Regions from separate parts of the Lysinibacillus sp. NPDC094177 genome, predicted to be linked through region 2. Evidence: riboswitches for the same ligand, from Rfam matches in the RefSeq annotation. Region 2 holds a riboswitch; each other region holds the start of a gene.

Region 1 (6,169 bases), on a different contig from region 2:
CCATGGTTTGATACGATAATACCGTCAATGCCGTTCTCTATAGCTAGTTTTGCGTCTTCAGGATGTAAGATTCCCTTCAGTAAAATGGGGAGATTAGATCGGCGCTTTAATTCACGTACATTGTCCCAATTTAATGTTGGATGGAACACATTTTGCAAAACGCCCTGTACATATGACTCGAATGAATCATCTGGTAAGGAAGCAGTAAAAACAGGATCATTCATATAGTTTCCTCGTGCATACCCAAGCTTTAATGGTGAAAATTGATTGCGAACATCTTCTTCACGCCAGCCGAGCATGACTGTATCTACAGTTAAAACAATAGCCTCAAAACCAGCAGCCTCGGCTCGAGAGGCCATACTATATGCAATTTCTTCATTTGTTGACCAATATAATTGAAACCATTTAGTAGCAGTAGGAGCTGTTTGTGCTACATCCTCAAGTGCATAGCTTGAAACTGTACTTTGAATATAAGGGATTTTTAACTGATATGCTGCACGTGCAACGGCAAGCTCTCCCTCGTCATGTGCCATTCTGTTCATGCCAACAGGAGCAAATAAGAAAGGCGTTGGATGTACTTTTCCGAACAGCTCAATCGATGTATCAATACTTGAAACGTCATGTAAAAAACGTGGAATAATAGAGTATTTTTCAAAGGCTGCGCGGTTATTTTGTAATGTTTGCTCACCCCCAGCACCTGAACGGATGTAGCCAAACGGACCAGCTTCCAATTTTTCTGCAACAGCCTTTTCTAAATCTGTAAAGCAAATAGGGAAGGGGGCTTGTGCATTAATATTCTTTAACAGTAGATCGCCATCTGTTGTCTTTGTCATCGTAATCCTCCTACTAATCTTTCTTTAGTTTCGCAGCAAAGCGGTTACCTATTGATTGAATACTCTGAACTAGGATGATTAAGATAAACACTGTCGCATACATCACATCGACCTCATAACGTAAATGACCGTAGCGATATGCAAGATCACCTAAACCACCAGCACCAACCATTCCTGCCATTGCAGTTGCTCCTATAAGACCGATTGTGGCAATCGTTAAACCTAAAATGATGGATGGGCGAGCCTCACGTAGTAATACATTCCAAATAATATGATGACGTTTAATACCCATTGCTGTATAAGCTTCCACAACACCTGGATCAACTTCTAAAAGTGCCGTTTCCATAAGTCGTGCAATATAAGGCGCTGTATAAACAACAAGCGGCACAATAACACCTTTTACACCGATAGTTGTGCCAACGAGTAGCTTAGTGAACGGTAAAATGAAAAATAGTAAAATAATGAACGGTACAGAGCGAATAATATTAATAAATAAATTGAAAAATTGATATAGAAATTTATTTTCAAATGATTGTCCCTGGCGAGTTAAAACGATTAAAAGCCCTAAAGGGATCCCTATTAAAATAGAAAAGAATAATGAAATCCCGACCATTTGGAAGGTTTCAATAATAGATTTCCCAATAACATCTGACCAATCTGCAAAGAAGCTTTGAATGCTATTCATTTAATTCGCCTCCTAACTCCTCAACACCTACCCCGTTTTCTGTAAAATACTTAAGTGCTTTTTCTACGATATGTGCCTCACCGTGTAGATGGACTACAATATTACCGACAATGCCGTTTTTTAATTCAATGATATTGGCTGCTAAAATATTTGGTTGTACATCATAAACTTTGCTCACTTCTGCAAGTAATGGTTTCCCTGTACTTTCTCCAAGGAATGTTAAACGAATCACACTTCCGGAAAGATTTAATTGCTCGATAAGAGAAGGAGACAAATTGCGTTGAGAAATAGTGTTTAAAAACTTTCGTGTCGTTGGGTGCTGAGGCTTCGAAAATAGTTCTATAGCAGAGCCATATTCTACGACCGCTCCTGATTCAAGAACGGAAACATCATCGCAAATTTTTTGAATAACATTCATTTCATGTGTAATAAGTAAAATAGTGATACCTAGCTCACTATTAATTTTCAACAGAAGTTCAAGAATAGCGTCAGTTGTTTCAGGATCTAGTGCACTTGTCGCTTCATCACTTAGTAAAATCTCAGGCTCTTGGGCAAGGGCACGTGCAATAGCCACACGTTGCTTTTGACCACCTGAAAGCTGGTTAGGGTAGCTATCTAATTTCTCTGTTAGGCCAACAATTTCTGCATATTTTGCAACGCGGTTTTTCACTTCAGAGTCGTTATAGCCGAGAAGCTTTAAAGGTACCGAGATATTGTTGTAAACGGTCGCTGTTTTTAAGAGATTAAAATGTTGGAAGATCATCCCTATTTTTTGACGTGTTTTGCGAAGGTCGTGTAGAGAAAGGGCATTAATATCCACATTATCGATCAAAACTTTTCCTGTTGTTGGACGCTCTAATAAATTGACACAGCGAATGAGGGTACTTTTTCCTGCACCACTGTAGCCAATAACCCCATGAATATCACCTTTTTTGACATGCAAGTTAATACCATCTACTGCTTTGACGATACCTTTTTTAGTTTTAAATTCTTTTGTTATATTTTCTAATTGAATCATACTGAATATCTCCTTTCTAAGTCCTTCTATAAAGCAAGAATCTGCTAGCTTTCCTGTAGGAGTCTCGCAGATTCTTGATTATATGAAGGAACCTTAATCGTTACTTACCAGCTTGGAATAATAGAACCTTTGAATTCCTCTTCAATAAATTTGCGTACTTCATCAGATTGATAAGCTTCAACAAATTTTTTAATTGTTGGGTCATCCTTGTTTTCAGCACGTACCGCAATGTAGTTTACATATGGAGAGTTAGTAGATTCTAAAAAAATGGAGTCTTTTTTAGGATTAATGCCAGCATCAAGAGCGAAGTTCGTGTTTATAGCTGCTACATCTACTTCACTAAGTTGTTTTGGAATTTGTGCAGCCTCTAATTCAATGAATTTCAAATTCTTTTTGTTTTCTTCCACATCACGAATAGATGCTGTTAAATCTGCTCCGCCTTTTAATTTAATAATGCCTGCCTCTTGAAGGACAAATAGTGCACGTGCTCCATTTGTTGGATCATTTGGCAATCCGAATGTTGCACCATCAGGAATTTCATCGAATGATTTATATTTCTTAGAGTATATGCCCATAGGAGTCAAAATTGTTTTTCCTACTGGCACTAAATCTGTATTGTGATCTTTGTTAAATGTATCGAGGAATGGCTTGTGTTGATAGCTGTTTGCATCAAGATCACCCTCGGCTAATGATGTATTTGGTAAAACATAATCAGAGAAAGTTTTTAGTTCTACCTCTAAGCCATTTTCTTTGGCAACTTTTGCAGCAACCTCTGCAATTTGTTCGTGTGGACCAGAAGTTACACCCACTACAATTTTATTTTCATTAATAGCCTTACTTTTACTATCTTCTTTAGTACCACAGCCTACTAACGCTGCTACCAATGTGAGACTCGCTAAACCTAATAAAAATTTGTTTTTCTTTTTCATGAAACATACCTCCAAAGTTGTTTTATCGGTTTGTATAAAAAAACAATTTCGCCTTGGCGTAATTGTAGCTGACGCTTTGCTTTCGCTACAGATAAACAATGCCGTCCGGATTTTGAATTGTGCTAGCACAATTCATTCCTTTCAAAATCCGTGACATCCGCCGGAGGCTTTTATCTTCATGTAAATGAAGATAAAAAAAACTCTCTTAAAAAAATTAAGAGAGGCTCATGAAAAAACGTCCTCTCTTATCTTTCAAACGACTATCGTTTGCAGGATTTAGCACCTTCCTTAAAAAAGGAGGTTGCCGAGCTTCATAGGGCCAGTCCCTCAGCTACTCTTGATAAGAGATTTATAATATTTTTTTGTAAATCCGATAGAACTAATATAAATTATAGGATATAGTTAGTCAATTGAATTTTTTAAATTTTTTATTTTATTATAATATTTTAGTTGCGAAAGAGGCATGGGAATGTCTGTTAAAGTAAGGCGGGAATATTGTTATCACTGCCGATGTCGTTTTAGCAGAAGTACAAGGGATTTATCATATTCGACAGTTTGCTGAAGAAACAGGTCACTATTTTATCCGCTAGAAGAGGGGCTGAAGCAACCAAGAAAGATTGTGAAATGAAAAAACTGTCCCCTGTAGCAAGTGTGAGCTAATAGGACAGTTTTTCGATAGGTTCTTGCTCAGGAAGGGGGATTGAAACGCTCATGAGCTAAATAAGTTTAATTTTTCAATTCTGCTGATTGCTTCACGTATGCGGTCTTCGCTAACAAGTAAGCCAACCCGCACATAGCCTTCACCATATTGACCGAAGCCGTTACCTGCAGCTACTGCGATATCAGCTTTGTCGAGCAATAAATCAGCAAATTGTTCACTCGTAAAACCTAATGGGACAGGGAGCCATGCAAAGAAAGAGCCTCTAGGTGCTGTTACTTGCCAACCAATTCGCTGAGCTTCTTCGATAAGGACGTTTCGTCGACGCTCATAAGTCGCTCTTAGCTTATCAGCGCAACATTGAGAAGCAGTAAGTGCAACTGCCGCAGCTTGTTGCACTGCAGGAAATTGACTACAAAATAGATGATCTTGAATAAGGTTAATGGCTGCAACAATATCAGGGTTACCAACTGCAAAACCAATGCGCCAGCCTGCCATATTATACGTTTTGGATAATGTATACATTTCGATACCGACATCTTTTGCACCGTCAGCTTGCAGGAAGCTAATAGGTCTATTGCCGTCAAATCCAATCGCCCCGTAGGCAAAATCATGTGATACGATAATATTGTGCTCTTTTGCAAAGCGTACTGTTTCTTCGAAAAATTCAAGTGTTGCAGTACCACCGGTTGGATTATTCGGGTAATTCAAGTAAAGAAGCTTTGCCTTTTCTTTTACTTCATTGGATAAAGCATTATAATCAGGCAGGAAATTATTCTCTGCAAAAAGTGGCATGACTTCAAAATTAACATCACCTAATACGACACCAGATAAGTAATCTGGATATCCAGGATCAGGTAGTAACATTGTATCTCCAGGGTTTAAAACCGCCAACGGTAGCTCAACAAGACCAATTTTCGTACCACCGAGAATAGCTACTTCTGTTTCAGGATCAATGTTAACATTGTATTCACGTTTGTAGAAGTCTGCTGCTGCTTGGCGTAATTCTGCTATGCCACGAAATGGAGAGTATTTATGATTTTGAGGATTTTCTGCTGCCCCCTGTAATGCTTTAATAATGTGTGGAGGAGTGGGTTGGTCAGGATTACCTTGACCGAGATTAATAACATCACGCCCTTCAGCTAGAGCAGCGTTTACTTTTTGCACAAGTGCTGCAAAAAATTGAGTTGGGAGTTGCTGTAGTTTTTTTGAGAATTCCATGCATGTCCACCTTTTTCAGAATATAATAATTATTAAAGATATGATGCACATAATATTACTTTTTTTAGTAATTGTCTAGAGCATTTTCAAAAACTATAGGTAACTATAAGCGACCAAATACGTATATGGGGGTGGGAAAAATGAACAAAGTCTCATATTTTATCGTCAATGCTTTTACTACAGAACTTTACATGGGAAATCCCGCAGCAGTATGTTTACTTGATTCAGTAATACCTGAGTCGACGATGCAGAAAATTGCTCAGGAGATTCCTGTACCAACAACAGCTTTTGTACAAAAGAAGGATAATGATTTTTTTCTTAGATGGTTTACACCAGCAAAGGAAATACCGATTTGTGGACATGGGACAATTGCTAGCGCTTTTTTACTCTGGAAACAAGGGATTGTACCCGTCAACTCTTCAATTACATTCCAAACTTTAAGTGGTCCTTTGCAAGCGATTTGGTTTAATGAGCTGGTTGAAATAACAATTAAGAAGTACCAGTTAGAAGAGATTGAATGTCCTTTGGAGCTTGAAGAATGGCTTGGTATGAAACCAACATATGTGGGAAAAACAGAATTGGATTATATCGTGGAGCTAAGTCACGAAGAGTATATTGCAGATTTCAAAGCTGATTTTCATGCGATGAATCAGTTCCCTGTACGTGGTGTTTGTATTACAAGTCGTTCTAAGGATGAGGGGATTGATATTGTTTCAAGATTCTTTTCTCCAGCACAAGGCATTGATGAAGACCATGTAAATGGTTCCACTCATGGTGCGTTAGGACCTTACTGGTGTGAAAAGTTATCAAAAGAAAGCATCGTTA
Region 2 (6,169 bases):
ATTAAGTAAAACCGTTCCTAGCATAATTCCTACTGCAAAGACAATAATTGTCCCCCAAGGAATATGCGGTTCAACTTGCTTCCACGAATAGACTCCGATTTTTGGCATTAATAAAATAGCAATTGCAACGATTGTGACGGTTGTTGTATCGAATGGGTGAAGTTTGCCCTCAGTAGCCCAGAAAAATAATAAAACTACCGATGTTATGATTAAACGAATTTCTGGAGCTTTTAATGGACCAAGTTCCGCAAGCTGTTTTTTGATTACTTCTCTACCGCCTTCAATATTACTTGTTTCAGGCTTAATTAGTGTAATCATAATGAAAAATAGAGCTACTGACATGATGATTGAGAAGGGGGCAGCGTAAAGTAACCAAGAACCCCAAGAAATATCAACACCAAATTGTTCTTTAATAAAATTTAAAGCGACCATATTTTGAGCTGCTGCCGTTTTAATACCGATATTCCAAATGGAGACAGCTTGCACAGAGGTAATGACAAGTAAAGCAGCAAGTCGACTATCACGTGGTAACCCAAATGCTGCTACCATTCCGAGTAGTATTGGGACAACTGCGCCTGCACGTGCAGTAGCAGAAGGGACAAAGAATGCGAGTGCAATAGATACTAAAATAGCACCGAATACAATGGCTTTCGTTTTTGTCCCTACTAGTGAAAGTATCCATAGTGCAAGACGTTTATGTAAATTCGTAATTTGCATGGCTGCCGCTAGGAAAAGAGCTGCGGCTACTAGTGCAACTGCAGAATTACTAAATCCACTTAATGCTAATTTTAGTGCATCCGATGTTCCTAGCTCTCTTGCTGGATCTTCCATTGACGGAGCCAACCCTAGTAAAATTGTAACGAGGGCAATAATCATGGCCGAGCTAACGGGATAGGAGACAGCTTCTGTAACCCAAAGAATGACTGCGAAAGCTAAGATAGCTAAAGCCCGTTGTCCAGCTTCAGGTAAATCGCCGTTATTAGGTAAAAAAATAATGATGATTAGTGAAGCGAAGGCTAATCCAATCCAGAGCGGCTTCAAATTACGTTTCGGTTTTGCTTGTTCAGAAGTAGACATACTTTTTCATCCTTTCTATAAATGTGGATATTATTTCCTATAACATCGGCTAGTAAAATGCTTTATTAAGAAAGTAATTTGTTTATTTATTGTAAAGAAAATTTACATATGAAATACTCTCAATTTATAGAGATAACGGGCAATTACGAGAAAAAATGTGGTCATAGAACAGACGAAAATTTCCAAAAGATATTATTTTTTCTTTTTAAATGCAGAGGTTACTTTAGGCTCAGTTCCCTGTATTAATCGTTTAATATTTTCGAGATGCAAAATGAGCGCTATGCCAAAAAGTAGTAAGGCTATAATCGTTGGGCCAACTCCAGGAATCCATAAATATGTGGCAGTACAAAAAACAAGGTAGAATTCAAGTACACCAACAATTAAATAGTTCGTAGCGAAAGATAAAATAACAAATAAAATGAGTGCAAATAAGCCAATTTTCCAATCAACCGCAAGTAATATCCCGATGATTGAAGCAGTTCCTTTGCCACCATTGAAGGCCATATAAAATGGGAAATTATGACCTAGAATGACACCAGCAGCTACGATATAGGTAAAGAGCCAAACTTGTACTTCTGTTAATTGTGTTGTATCTGCTAGATAGACATGAGCACCGATAATAGCTGCAACGCCTTTACCGATATCGATAAGTGCAACTAATATACCGTATTTCCATCCAAGGGAAAGTGTTGCATTAGAGGCACCTGCATTGCCAAAACCAGACTTTTTTAGATCTACCCCGGATAAAAATTGAGCAACTTTAGAACCATGAATACAGCCAATAAAATAACCAGCAAGAAGAAAAATGATAACGGCCTTTATCATAGAAGTCCTCCTTTCTAAATAAATAGGTTCATCACCAAAAGATATGGGTGGAATTTGTTTAAATCTATACCATTTATATAATTTGATTGGAGGCTGGACGCCCCTAGGAAAGCGCCCAGTAGGAACAGAAATCAACCCCACGTTTTGGTGATAAACTATTAAATATTAAAATAGTGTATGCGTTTGTATTACATAAAAAAGCAGACAGAAGTTTCGGAAAAAATAAAATTTTAGTGTTGACAGAGAAAAAGTCTATGTTTTATACTGTGTAACAACGATGGAAATTGAATCTCATACTCTTATCAAGAGCGGCGGAGGGATAGGCCCTATGATGCCCGGCAACCAGTAAGTGACGAACTTACTAAGGTGCTAATTCCTACAGATTCTTACTTGGATCTGGCAGATAAGGGGAGGAAAACTTGCAACCGCAACCCTCTTCTTAGCTGAAGAGGGTTTTTGTTTTCTACTGAAAAAATCCTCCTCATCTCCGGTACCATCGTAAAAAAATAACCATTTGGAGGTATACAATGACAAATTTTAAACCAGAAACATTGCTGTTACACGGTGGGCAAGAGCCAGACCCGGTAACAGGATCTCGTACAGTACCCGTATATCGCTCAACGGCATTCGTTTTTAAAGACACTGCTCATGCGCAACGTCTTTTTGCCTTAGAGGAAGCTGGCAATATTTACACGCGCATTACAAACCCAACTGTAGATGTTTTTGAAAAGCGCGTTGCTTTATTAGAGGGCGGTACAGCAGCAGTAGCACTTTCATCTGGTGCAGCAGCAATCGCATTTTCCATTTTAAATCTTGCAGGTGCAGGGGATGAAATTGTTGCAGCTAGCTCTTTATACGGAGGTACTTATAATTTATTCGCCAACACACTACCAAACTACGGTATTAAAACGATTTTCGTAGACGAAACAAATCCAGAAAATTTCCGAGCAGCTATTACTGATAAAACAAAGGCCGTGTTCGCTGAAATTTACGGGAATCCAAGTTTAAAGGTACTAGATATTGAAAAGGTAGCAAATATAGCACATGAAAACGGCTTGCCATTAATTATTGATAGCACATTTGCTTCGCCATATGGCTCTACACCAATTGACTTCGGTGCTGATATCGTCGTTCATTCCGCAACAAAATGGATTGGTGGTCATGGTACAACTTTAGGTGGAGTTGTAGTAGATGCAGGGAAGTTTGATTGGACTCGTGGACGTTTCCCAGGCTTTACCGAACCAGATGCTTCTTATCACGGTTTGCGTTATGGTATTGACACAGCAGCAGCTGCATTTGCTACAAAACTGCGTGTACAATTACTACGCGACTTTGGACCAACATTAAGTGCAGATGCAGCATTTAATTTATTACAAGGTTTAGAAACGCTTCATTTGCGTATTCCTAAACATAATGAAAATGCACTAGCAGTGGCTGAATATTTACGAAACCACCCATCTGTGGAATATGTAAATTACAATGGCTTAGAAGATTTCCCTACTCATGATTTAGCAAAAAAATATTTAAGAAATGGCTTCGGTTCAGTGCTTACATTCGGTATTAAAGGTGGACGTGAAGCAGGACGTAAATTAATCGATAGTGTGAAATTATTCTCGCACGTAGCAAATGTAGGGGATGCCAAATCGTTAATTATTCATCCAGCATCTACTACACATCAGCAACTATCAGCTGAGGAGCTAATCCAAACTGGCGTAACCGAATCGCTCATTCGCTTATCCATCGGTCTAGAGGCAGTAGAGGACATTATTGCAGATTTAGAACAAGCTATTGAACAAGTAACAGCTTCACAACAACAAGTAGAAGCATAATAAATAAAAAACATTGGTTAATGTTGTAGCGTTTACGTATTTTCCCATTCGATAGGCCTCATTTGGTAATGCGTAAAACGTTGCTGCATCATCCACTCGCCTCATTTGGTGAGAGTAAGGAAATTGTTTAAAATTAATACCTAGTAATTTTATAAGTATTATTGACTTACTTAAATCCTTGTTTTATACTAGGGATTAAGAAAAGTGTTCGAAAGGCTACCAACCTAGAACCAATTTATAGACTAATTTAGTTTTCAAAAGTGCTCCCCCACTTTTGAATATATAAAGAGGAGTAGTTGCTCAGCCAGTAATTACTCTTATCTACAAAAACTGATGATAAGGAGTGTTTTAAATGGGAAATGTTTATAGTGCGCAAAACATAGCATCTTATCTTATTTATGAATTAAATGAAGGTCATGTATTTGTGAACAACATGTCCATTCAAAACATACTTGCGTCAGTTGAGCGTAAATGGCAAGAGATCTTTGGACATTCTACGTTTAAGGAAATCGTTTATGCCAAAGAGGAAGGTTATACAGTAAAAGAAGTTTTCGAAGCTTATGAAAGCTATGGAGCAAATCATATTCCTCTACCTGCGACAGAGTATTACTTAAAATACGGTACATTCCAATTAGTTGAACGTACGTATGCAATACCAAATTTTACGCAAGAGGAAATAGGATTGGTGCAACAAGCTTTAACTCAATATCGTTATAAATTGCTAGCCAAAGCTAGCTAATTATCCCTCATATAATCGGGCTCATTCTCTGCTGCTACAGGGAATGAGCTTTTTAAATTAGATGATGAACATATACAGAAAAAATTTTTATTAATATATTTTAAAAGAACAATTTTTATGAATGTCTTTACATACATATATAATAGAAGAAAGGCATTTATTTTTGGTATATCACCAAAAGTTGTGGATGACATTTGTTAAAAATTTATGCCATATATAAGTTGATCTTCGTTCTGACTGGGCGACTCCTTGGGGCTCAGCGATAGAGGAACGAAGGCTAATACCATCACATCCTTCGTGACCAACATCCTGTTGGCTCAAGCGGATCATCGAACGCCCTCAGTCAAAACGGAAATTAACCATAGATGATCCATATTTTTTTATTAAGAATCGTCAATATTTGTTCAATTATTATAGATCAAGTGAAAAATCATATATTAAAAGGGATGAAAACGATTTCTTTTGCACTTCTAGAGGAAACAAATGTCCATCCTAGAAAGATTTTTCTTGTGCAATGTATGTATATACGTTACAATTTTCTTTAAGTTGAATTTTGAATTATTTGAATTTGTTTGTTTCGCAGACTTTGTATCTTTATTCAGAATATTTTTGTAGCGAGAGTGAAACAACATGACTAAATATCTGATTGAAAACGAAGTGTTAGAGACACGGCAAGTTGACCTGCTTTGTAAAGTCGGCGCACAATTCAAAATCTGTACGAATTAAGCTGAGACGAAATAAATATAATGAAACTGCGGAATGTAAGTTGGAGGGAATAACAACAATGGCAACTATAAAGGCAGCTATATTAGGATTTGGAACGGTAGGTCAAGGAATTTACCATATATTAAATGAAAAGCGTGAAGAGCTTAAAAATAAATTAGGAATTGAGCTAGAAGTAGCAAAAATTTTAGTTACAGATGCTAGCCGTGAACGTGTACCAGGCACAGCACATTTAATGACAACTAGTATGGATGAAGTCTTAGCGGAACCAGGTATGCAGGTTGTTTTTGAGGCGATCGTTAATGAGGAGCCAGCATTTACTTACTTAAAGCACGCTGTTGAACATAAATGTCATGTCATCACAGCTAACAAAGTAATGTTCGCAAAGAGGGGGTTGGAGCTACAGGATCTTGCAAAAGCAAACGGGGTTTTTGTTGGCTTCGAGGCTACAACTGCTGGTGGTGTACCAGTTATTAAAACGATGAAAAATATTTTGCTTGTTAATGATGTTAGTCGTATTCAGGGTGTTTTAAATGGGACATCCAACTATATTTTAACGAAAATGCGCTCACAGGGCTGGTCGTTCGAAACGGCTTTAAAAGAGGCACAAAATTTAGGCTATGCAGAGGCAGATCCATATAATGATATCTCTGGTCAGGATGCCTTTAAAAAATTAATGATTTTAAGTGATTTGGCATTTGGCGAACAACCAGACTGGGCTGACGTCGAAGTGGTTGGCATTGATAGTATTTCGACAGAGCAAGTAAAAGAAGCGTGTGAAAACGGCTTGCGTTATCGCCACGTAGCTGAGGTTGAGAAGCTAGCAGATGGTAAAGTGGTCGCGAAGGTTGGGCCGCAGTTAGTTGATAAAGAACATCCGCTTTATCCAGTTGATGATGTCAATAATGCTGTGGCATTGGATACAAATTATATTGGCACATTAACGCTAGTTGGACCTGGGGCAGGAATGTATCCG
Region 3 (6,169 bases), on a different contig from region 2:
ATCTGTATCTAAATCCGTATCATTTTTAGGTAAAAAGCAAATCTTCTTTTTAAATACTCGTCCATCTTTTTTAACAATTTCAAAAGTAATATAATTTAATATAGTATGGAAAAACTACTGTTCTTCGGTAACAATAACTTTCAATAAATCTCGGGTTTTTCTTACTTCCAATATGCAACTAATCATTATTTAACCTCCTTCTTCTACTTGTTAAAGCGATGCTGATGAAGTTACGGCTAACTCTACATTCACACACATGAGTAATAATTACTCGCTCCATTTTTTCATTAAATATTTCTGCTTTGTAGCTATTCTCAAAGTGAACCACCCTCTATTAACTCAACTAACAACCTGTCCGTTCTGCAATACTTCAAGATCTATTCCTCAATCTGTGATTTCAAGCTCCAAGAAGAGTATTTTTTCTGAATTTTATCAATTTTTGTTCAATTATAAACAAAAGTTGATTTTTAAATTTTTACAGCTAATGGTATGTTAATAACATACCCGGGGAAAAAGTAAAGGAGAATGATTATGAAAACAAAAAGATTAATAATGACAATTATTTTCACATTACTATTAGTCCCTATTAGTTTTACTCACACTGTTGAAGCAACATACGAACCTAGTCAACAGGAAATTGATCAATTAGCAAAGGAACTAGAATTCATGTTTGAAGAAGCTGCATATAAAAATAGTAATGGTGACTTTGTTGACTTTAATTTTAAATTATTAAAAGAAAAATACGGTTCTGATGATCAAGTTATACTTGAATTAGAAGAACTTGTTAAACCTAATTCTTCAGTAATCCAAGCAAGAACTGCTGCAGTTGATCGTTGTATAGAAAGGAAAATTAAGGCGGCTTATCAAGAATATTTTAGTGTTACAGCAATGGTTACAATTGTTAACTATATAAAAGAAAAGAATTATAAAAGTGCTGCTGAGAGAATACTTAAAGCCGGAGTAAGGGGTAATATCGTTGGAATAACGGCTTAAATAACATATTGGCTAGTTACTTGTATCTATGAGGAAGAAGGCTGGTTTTAAAAAGGAGCTTCAGTGAAAAAAATTACATTTTATTTAATATTTTTCTTAATTGCATTTTGTATATTGTTAATTACAAACTACTTTATTTTTGGAGATTGGTTGATTATTGATAAATTATTTCACAGTTTTATACTTACTATAATATTAATGTTTTTCGATTGGGCATTTGATAAACCTAGAAAAACAAAATAGTAATTTAAAAACTAAAAAAGATAATACAAGTATTTGATAATTTTTCATTAATTATCAAAACACACCCTAAGTATTGTCTAGCTACAGCTCTCTAACAAAAACTCACATTTCATCAAAAGGTGCCAGTATGGATCAAATTAATACTTCCGAAGCACCAAAACATTTTCCAATAATATGTAAATTAGTAATTGTATAATTCAGTTTTTCATTTGAGGTGACTTATATGGAGTTTATCAGAAAACACATATATATTATTCATTTCATATTACTATTTATAACTTTACCGGTCTGGGATTATTTCAGACATGGTAGTTGGAATTTTCGTTATAACTTTTTCTTTTCCATATGGGTTGTAATTGTTTTTACGTTTTTTAATTCACTATTCAGTTTTAAAAAAAATGAAAACAAAAAGGAGAAAAAAGAATGAAGAATCTTCTAACTAAAGTAATAGCGTCTCTACTTGTATTCTCTTTAGTAATATCAGCCTTTTCACCAACAACATTGGCGAAAAACAAAAAGGCAAACACAGAAGTTGATGAACAGCAAGTACAAGAATTAGCTGAAGCACTTGAATTTGTATTTGAACAAGCGATAGTGATGAATGAATTTGGACAAGCTGTAGGTCTGGATTTTGACAAAATTGAAGGAAAGTATGGTATAAGTCCCGATTTAGAAAAAGCTATTGATGAAAATGAAGTTGTAACCAAAACTCGAACAGCTGCAGTGGACCGTTGTTTAAGTAACAAAATAAAAAATTATTTCACTGCTGAAGATTTTCTTCCTACAGCTGTTATTAATTCTGTAATAGCTTTAATTCTGGAGAAAAATTACACTTCCGCTGCGTTAAAAATAATTAAAGCTGGTGAAATGACCCTCTCCATTCTCCACCAATACGCTCAAATCTCAATACCCATAATTTAGCACTTTACTCTTTGGTCGCCTTAACGCTGACTTTTCCGAGAGTTTTTTATACTTTGATTAAAAATATGTTGCAAATATTGATTTTTTATTTTATTCTAATATTATTGTGAAAAAAATATAATATTTTTGCTTCTTATCAAGAGAGATGGAGGGACTGGCCCGATGATATCTCGGCAGCGGAACTTAGTGATTTAAGTTACTGTGCCAAATCCAGCAAGCAATGGCTTGATAGATAAGAGGAGCGTTTTATAGATATAAGGCCTCTTCTTGTTGTTTCAAGATGAGGTCTTTTTTATGTAAAAAAATGGGCTAAGGACGTGTCCCTTTTTAATTTTTGGAGGTAGAACAATGAAGAATGAGAATCCATGGGCACTGATCCCATTTGTTGTTTTTTTGATTTTATTTATTGGCTCAGGGGTTATTACAGGTGATTTTTATGCCTTTCCTGTCATTGTAGCCATTGCCATTTCGGGCGCTGTGGCTCTGGCGATGAATCGAAAAGAATCGTTTTCGCGAAAGGTTGATATTTTTTGCAAAGGCGCAGGAAATTTAAATGTCATGCTGATGGTTGTTATTTTTCTCTTGGCTGGGGCCTTTTCAGAGGTAGCAAAAGGTATGGGGGCAGTGGACTCCACTGTTAACTTTGCTTTGTCGGTCATTCCGGAAAACCTGCTTGTCGTAGGCTTGTTCATCATTGCCTGCTTTATCTCCCTATCAATGGGTACATCGGTAGGAACAATTGTTGCACTGGCGCCAATTGGAGTTGGGATAAGCGAGCATACAGAGTTTTCCATGGCTTTAGTAATGGCGGCGATTGTTGGAGGTTCGATGTTTGGCGATAATTTATCCTTTATTTCAGATACAACAATTACTGCCGTTCGTTCACAAGGCGCACAAATGAAGGATAAATTTAAGGTGAATTTTTGGATTGTGTTACCGGCAGCTATTGTAACGAGCATTATTTTAGGGTTAATCACAATGGGTGAAACGACAGCACAAGTAGAGCATTTAAGCTATAGTTGGGTAAAAATTGTTCCCTATGTGTTAGTTATTATCTTTGCGTTAGTTGGAATGAATGTTTTCCTTGTTCTAGCATTTGGGATTGTTCTCGCCGGGGCTGTTGGTTTAGCAGATGGTAGCTATCATTTAATGAGCCTTTTGCAAAAGATTGGCGAAGGAATGTCAGGCATGTATGAAATGGCATTTCTTGCGATATTAATAGCTGGAATGGTGGAGATTATTAAGTTTAACGGAGGAATTGACTTTCTGCTTCACCTTGCGACACGAAGAATAAAATCGAAAAAGGGTGCTGAATTTGGGATTGCCGGCCTTGTGGGCCTAACTAATTTATCTACAGCCAATAATACGATTGCTATTTTAATTGCTGGTCCACTTGCAAAAAATATTGCTGAACAGTATGAGATTGAGCCAAGAAAGTCCGCAAGTATATTAGATATTTTCTCTTGTACGATTCAAGGCCTTCTACCATACGGAGCCCAATTCCTAGCAGCCGCAAGCGTAGCTGGAATATCGCCAGTGAGCATGCTGCAATACTCTTTCTATCCAATCCTTATAGGAATCTGCGGGAGCATCGCGATCCTTATCGGATACCCGGCAAAAAAGAAAGCCTGAATTTCACCACTATCAATTATACCTCGGCATAATTGCGTCTGGAATAGGCTTTGTGCTTAGGCTAACATCCCATGCAAACTACTTTCCGATTCAGGTGATATCCGCCGTCATTTTACATTGAAATATTCCAATCGTTTTGAAAAAATAATTAAAACGATTGGTTTTTTTATTGGCTGTTTTCTTATAGATTGTTGCTGTTAATACATAAAGACCAAGTTCATTCTACGCATTTAGTAGATGAACTTGGTCTTTAGTAAATCCTTCTTTAGTTTAATAAGAACAGAGACGCTAATTAAACAATCGCGCCCGAACGTTGAAAATGATTAAACAGTTCTGTTCCCCTTATAATAAGGTAAAGCATTTCTGAAAACTATAGATCCCATAAACCATCTTTTAATAATCTCCCCTACTTATACCTACTTAATATTTCTTCTGGAATATGACAATAATCATTTGGACATCTAGCTAACCTATCTTGATGTTCTTCTGCACTTCTTATATAGTTTGTAAGAGGTAATACTTCAACAACAATAAGGTCGTAATCATTTCTCTCACAAAGAAACGCCTTTGCCTCTTCTAAGTGTTCAGGATTTTCACTATATACTCCTGTTCTGTATTTCTCGCCAACATCCTGTCCTTGTTTATTCAAACTGTATGGGTCAATGATTTCAAATAAATACCCCATTAATTCCCTGATTGTTACAACTGTCGGATCAAATCCTGTTTTTACACATTCGGCATACCCATCATAATCACCCTCAAGTGTATGACTTGTTCCATTAGCTCTTCCTGCTTCTGTAAACTTAACCCCAGGTAAAGTTTTTATAAAAGCTTGTACTCCCCATAAACATCCACCTGCAAAATATACTACTTCCATATTGACTCTCCTCTTTGTTTAAAAAAATTCATTCCAAGTAAATTGGAGGAAAAAAATGTAATTACTAAGTCTACTACACATTAAAATAATGACAAATTTTATTATTCCACATTATGACCCGATTGTTGAACACAAATTAAACAATGCTCTTCAACAAACTTGCACCGTTAGTACAATAATAAAAAAGAGCTGTCTAAGCAGCTCAACGTTCATCGAGTAAAGCACCAAGTTATTTCAATAACTGCAATCTTATAACATCTTGTTTATCTTTGAATTTTATTTTGATTTTATATTCATCCTCTTTATATGTTTCGTTATTAACAGTACCAACTAAAAATGAAATAACGTTCCCTTTAATTTTTGTTACCATATCTCCAACATTACCTGTAATTAGCCCATCTCTACCTTCAAACTTAATGTCAATATTATGTAAATCCCCCTGCGATAGTTCTAAATCTTTCAATTCGATTTCAACCCAATTTACTTTTTTTTATCATACAATTCAGGATTGTAAATATACTTTACATCCCAATGTTCTCCCTCACCATAGAAGATAACCTCATCTGCAATATCAGTTTGTTTGGTTGATGAACAAGCTGTCAAACTAATTATAAGAAAAATACCAAACAACACTCTCAGCTTCATTTTCAAACCACCTCTTTAGTAATTAGTAACCTACGCATAAAATCATTTCTACGTTCACTAACCTGCTCCGTTAATTGAAATAGCAACAACCTTTAAGAAAACAGCTTGGTAAGCGCCAAGTCGGAACGGAAATCAATCCCCTTGTTTTGCCGAACACCCTTACTTTATTTAATAGCATATTTTCATTGACATAATAATTTTCCACAACATGAAAAAAACAGCTAATAAGCTTCAGCTGTTCGTTCTTATATATGCTTGGATTTTAATCGAAGGTTTTTCCACATATGATAGTAAACTCCACCAGATGTCATCACTGCTGGAACAGTAAAAACAAAGGAATATGTAAATCCTTGCTCTGCAATGTGTTGAATTGTCCCAGTGGTAAATGTCATAAATACCCACAAAACCATCGTTATGACAAGAGCAATGGATGCTGCTAGGTTTACAGGCTTTGCAAGACGCGCTAATTTATCAATAGAAGACTCGGTGTCACTATAAATGGGTGTAGTTTCTGGTGCTGCCTTAAAAATATGCATATCTGCACTAGAACAAACATGTGTCCAGCCACCGAAAGCAAATAGCTCAAAATACTCCTCTTCTTCATCCTTCCGTAATTTACGATAATCAATACTAAAAATAACGTCTTCTGGTTCACACTTCTCTAGCCCATAGCCCGCAAATCGAAATCTTTTTAAATGCCAGCCCTTTGCCGCCTTTTCGCTTAATTTTTTCATATCGCGCTCCTCAAAAAAAGCTAAACCATATGATGCCATATATCTCTTATTTCTCATTATTTTTACCTCCTTTTAGTCCCTGCTCTGCCAGCTGAATCATGATCTTTCTTCGTTCAATATCTTC

Evidence for each region. A riboswitch is a leader RNA that binds a small molecule or an ion and turns the genes downstream of it on or off. The one in region 2 is predicted to bind S-adenosylmethionine.
Region 1: another riboswitch for S-adenosylmethionine. It lies ahead of ACQKNC_RS16915 (MetQ/NlpA family ABC transporter substrate-binding protein); the one in region 2 lies ahead of ACQKNC_RS19285 (O-acetylhomoserine aminocarboxypropyltransferase/cysteine synthase family protein).
Region 3: another riboswitch for S-adenosylmethionine. It lies ahead of ACQKNC_RS00080 (Na+/H+ antiporter NhaC family protein); the one in region 2 lies ahead of ACQKNC_RS19285 (O-acetylhomoserine aminocarboxypropyltransferase/cysteine synthase family protein).

Annotation. Positions count from the first base shown of each region.
Region 1 covers NZ_JBNNTW010000011.1:20,127-26,295, forward strand. Annotated here, with positions in the region: gene ACQKNC_RS16900 (alpha-hydroxy acid oxidase) at 1-833, opposite strand, end outside; gene ACQKNC_RS16905 (methionine ABC transporter permease) at 847-1,518, opposite strand; gene ACQKNC_RS16910 (methionine ABC transporter ATP-binding protein) at 1,511-2,536, opposite strand; gene ACQKNC_RS16915 (MetQ/NlpA family ABC transporter substrate-binding protein) at 2,641-3,465, opposite strand; SAM riboswitch class I at 3,708-3,812, opposite strand; gene ACQKNC_RS16920 (pyridoxal phosphate-dependent aminotransferase) at 4,175-5,344, opposite strand; gene ACQKNC_RS16925 (PhzF family phenazine biosynthesis protein) at 5,485-6,169, shown strand, end outside.
Region 2 covers NZ_JBNNTW010000015.1:70,068-76,236, reverse strand. Annotated here, with positions in the region: gene ACQKNC_RS19295 (DASS family sodium-coupled anion symporter) at 1-1,077, opposite strand, end outside; gene ACQKNC_RS19290 (glycerol-3-phosphate acyltransferase) at 1,270-1,902, opposite strand; SAM riboswitch class I at 2,199-2,312, shown strand; gene ACQKNC_RS19285 (O-acetylhomoserine aminocarboxypropyltransferase/cysteine synthase family protein) at 2,430-3,731, shown strand; gene ACQKNC_RS19280 (hypothetical protein) at 4,084-4,470, shown strand; gene ACQKNC_RS19275 (homoserine dehydrogenase) at 5,255-6,169, shown strand, end outside.
Region 3 covers NZ_JBNNTW010000001.1:17,115-23,283, forward strand. Annotated here, with positions in the region: gene ACQKNC_RS00070 (hypothetical protein) at 532-993, shown strand; gene ACQKNC_RS00075 (hypothetical protein) at 1,660-2,157, shown strand; SAM riboswitch class I at 2,288-2,396, shown strand; gene ACQKNC_RS00080 (Na+/H+ antiporter NhaC family protein) at 2,506-3,789, shown strand; gene ACQKNC_RS00085 (peptide-methionine (S)-S-oxide reductase) at 4,196-4,666, opposite strand; gene ACQKNC_RS00090 (hypothetical protein) at 4,896-5,129, opposite strand; gene ACQKNC_RS00095 (hypothetical protein) at 5,147-5,311, opposite strand; gene ACQKNC_RS00100 (DUF2812 domain-containing protein) at 5,557-6,102, opposite strand; gene ACQKNC_RS00105 (PadR family transcriptional regulator) at 6,092-6,169, opposite strand, start outside.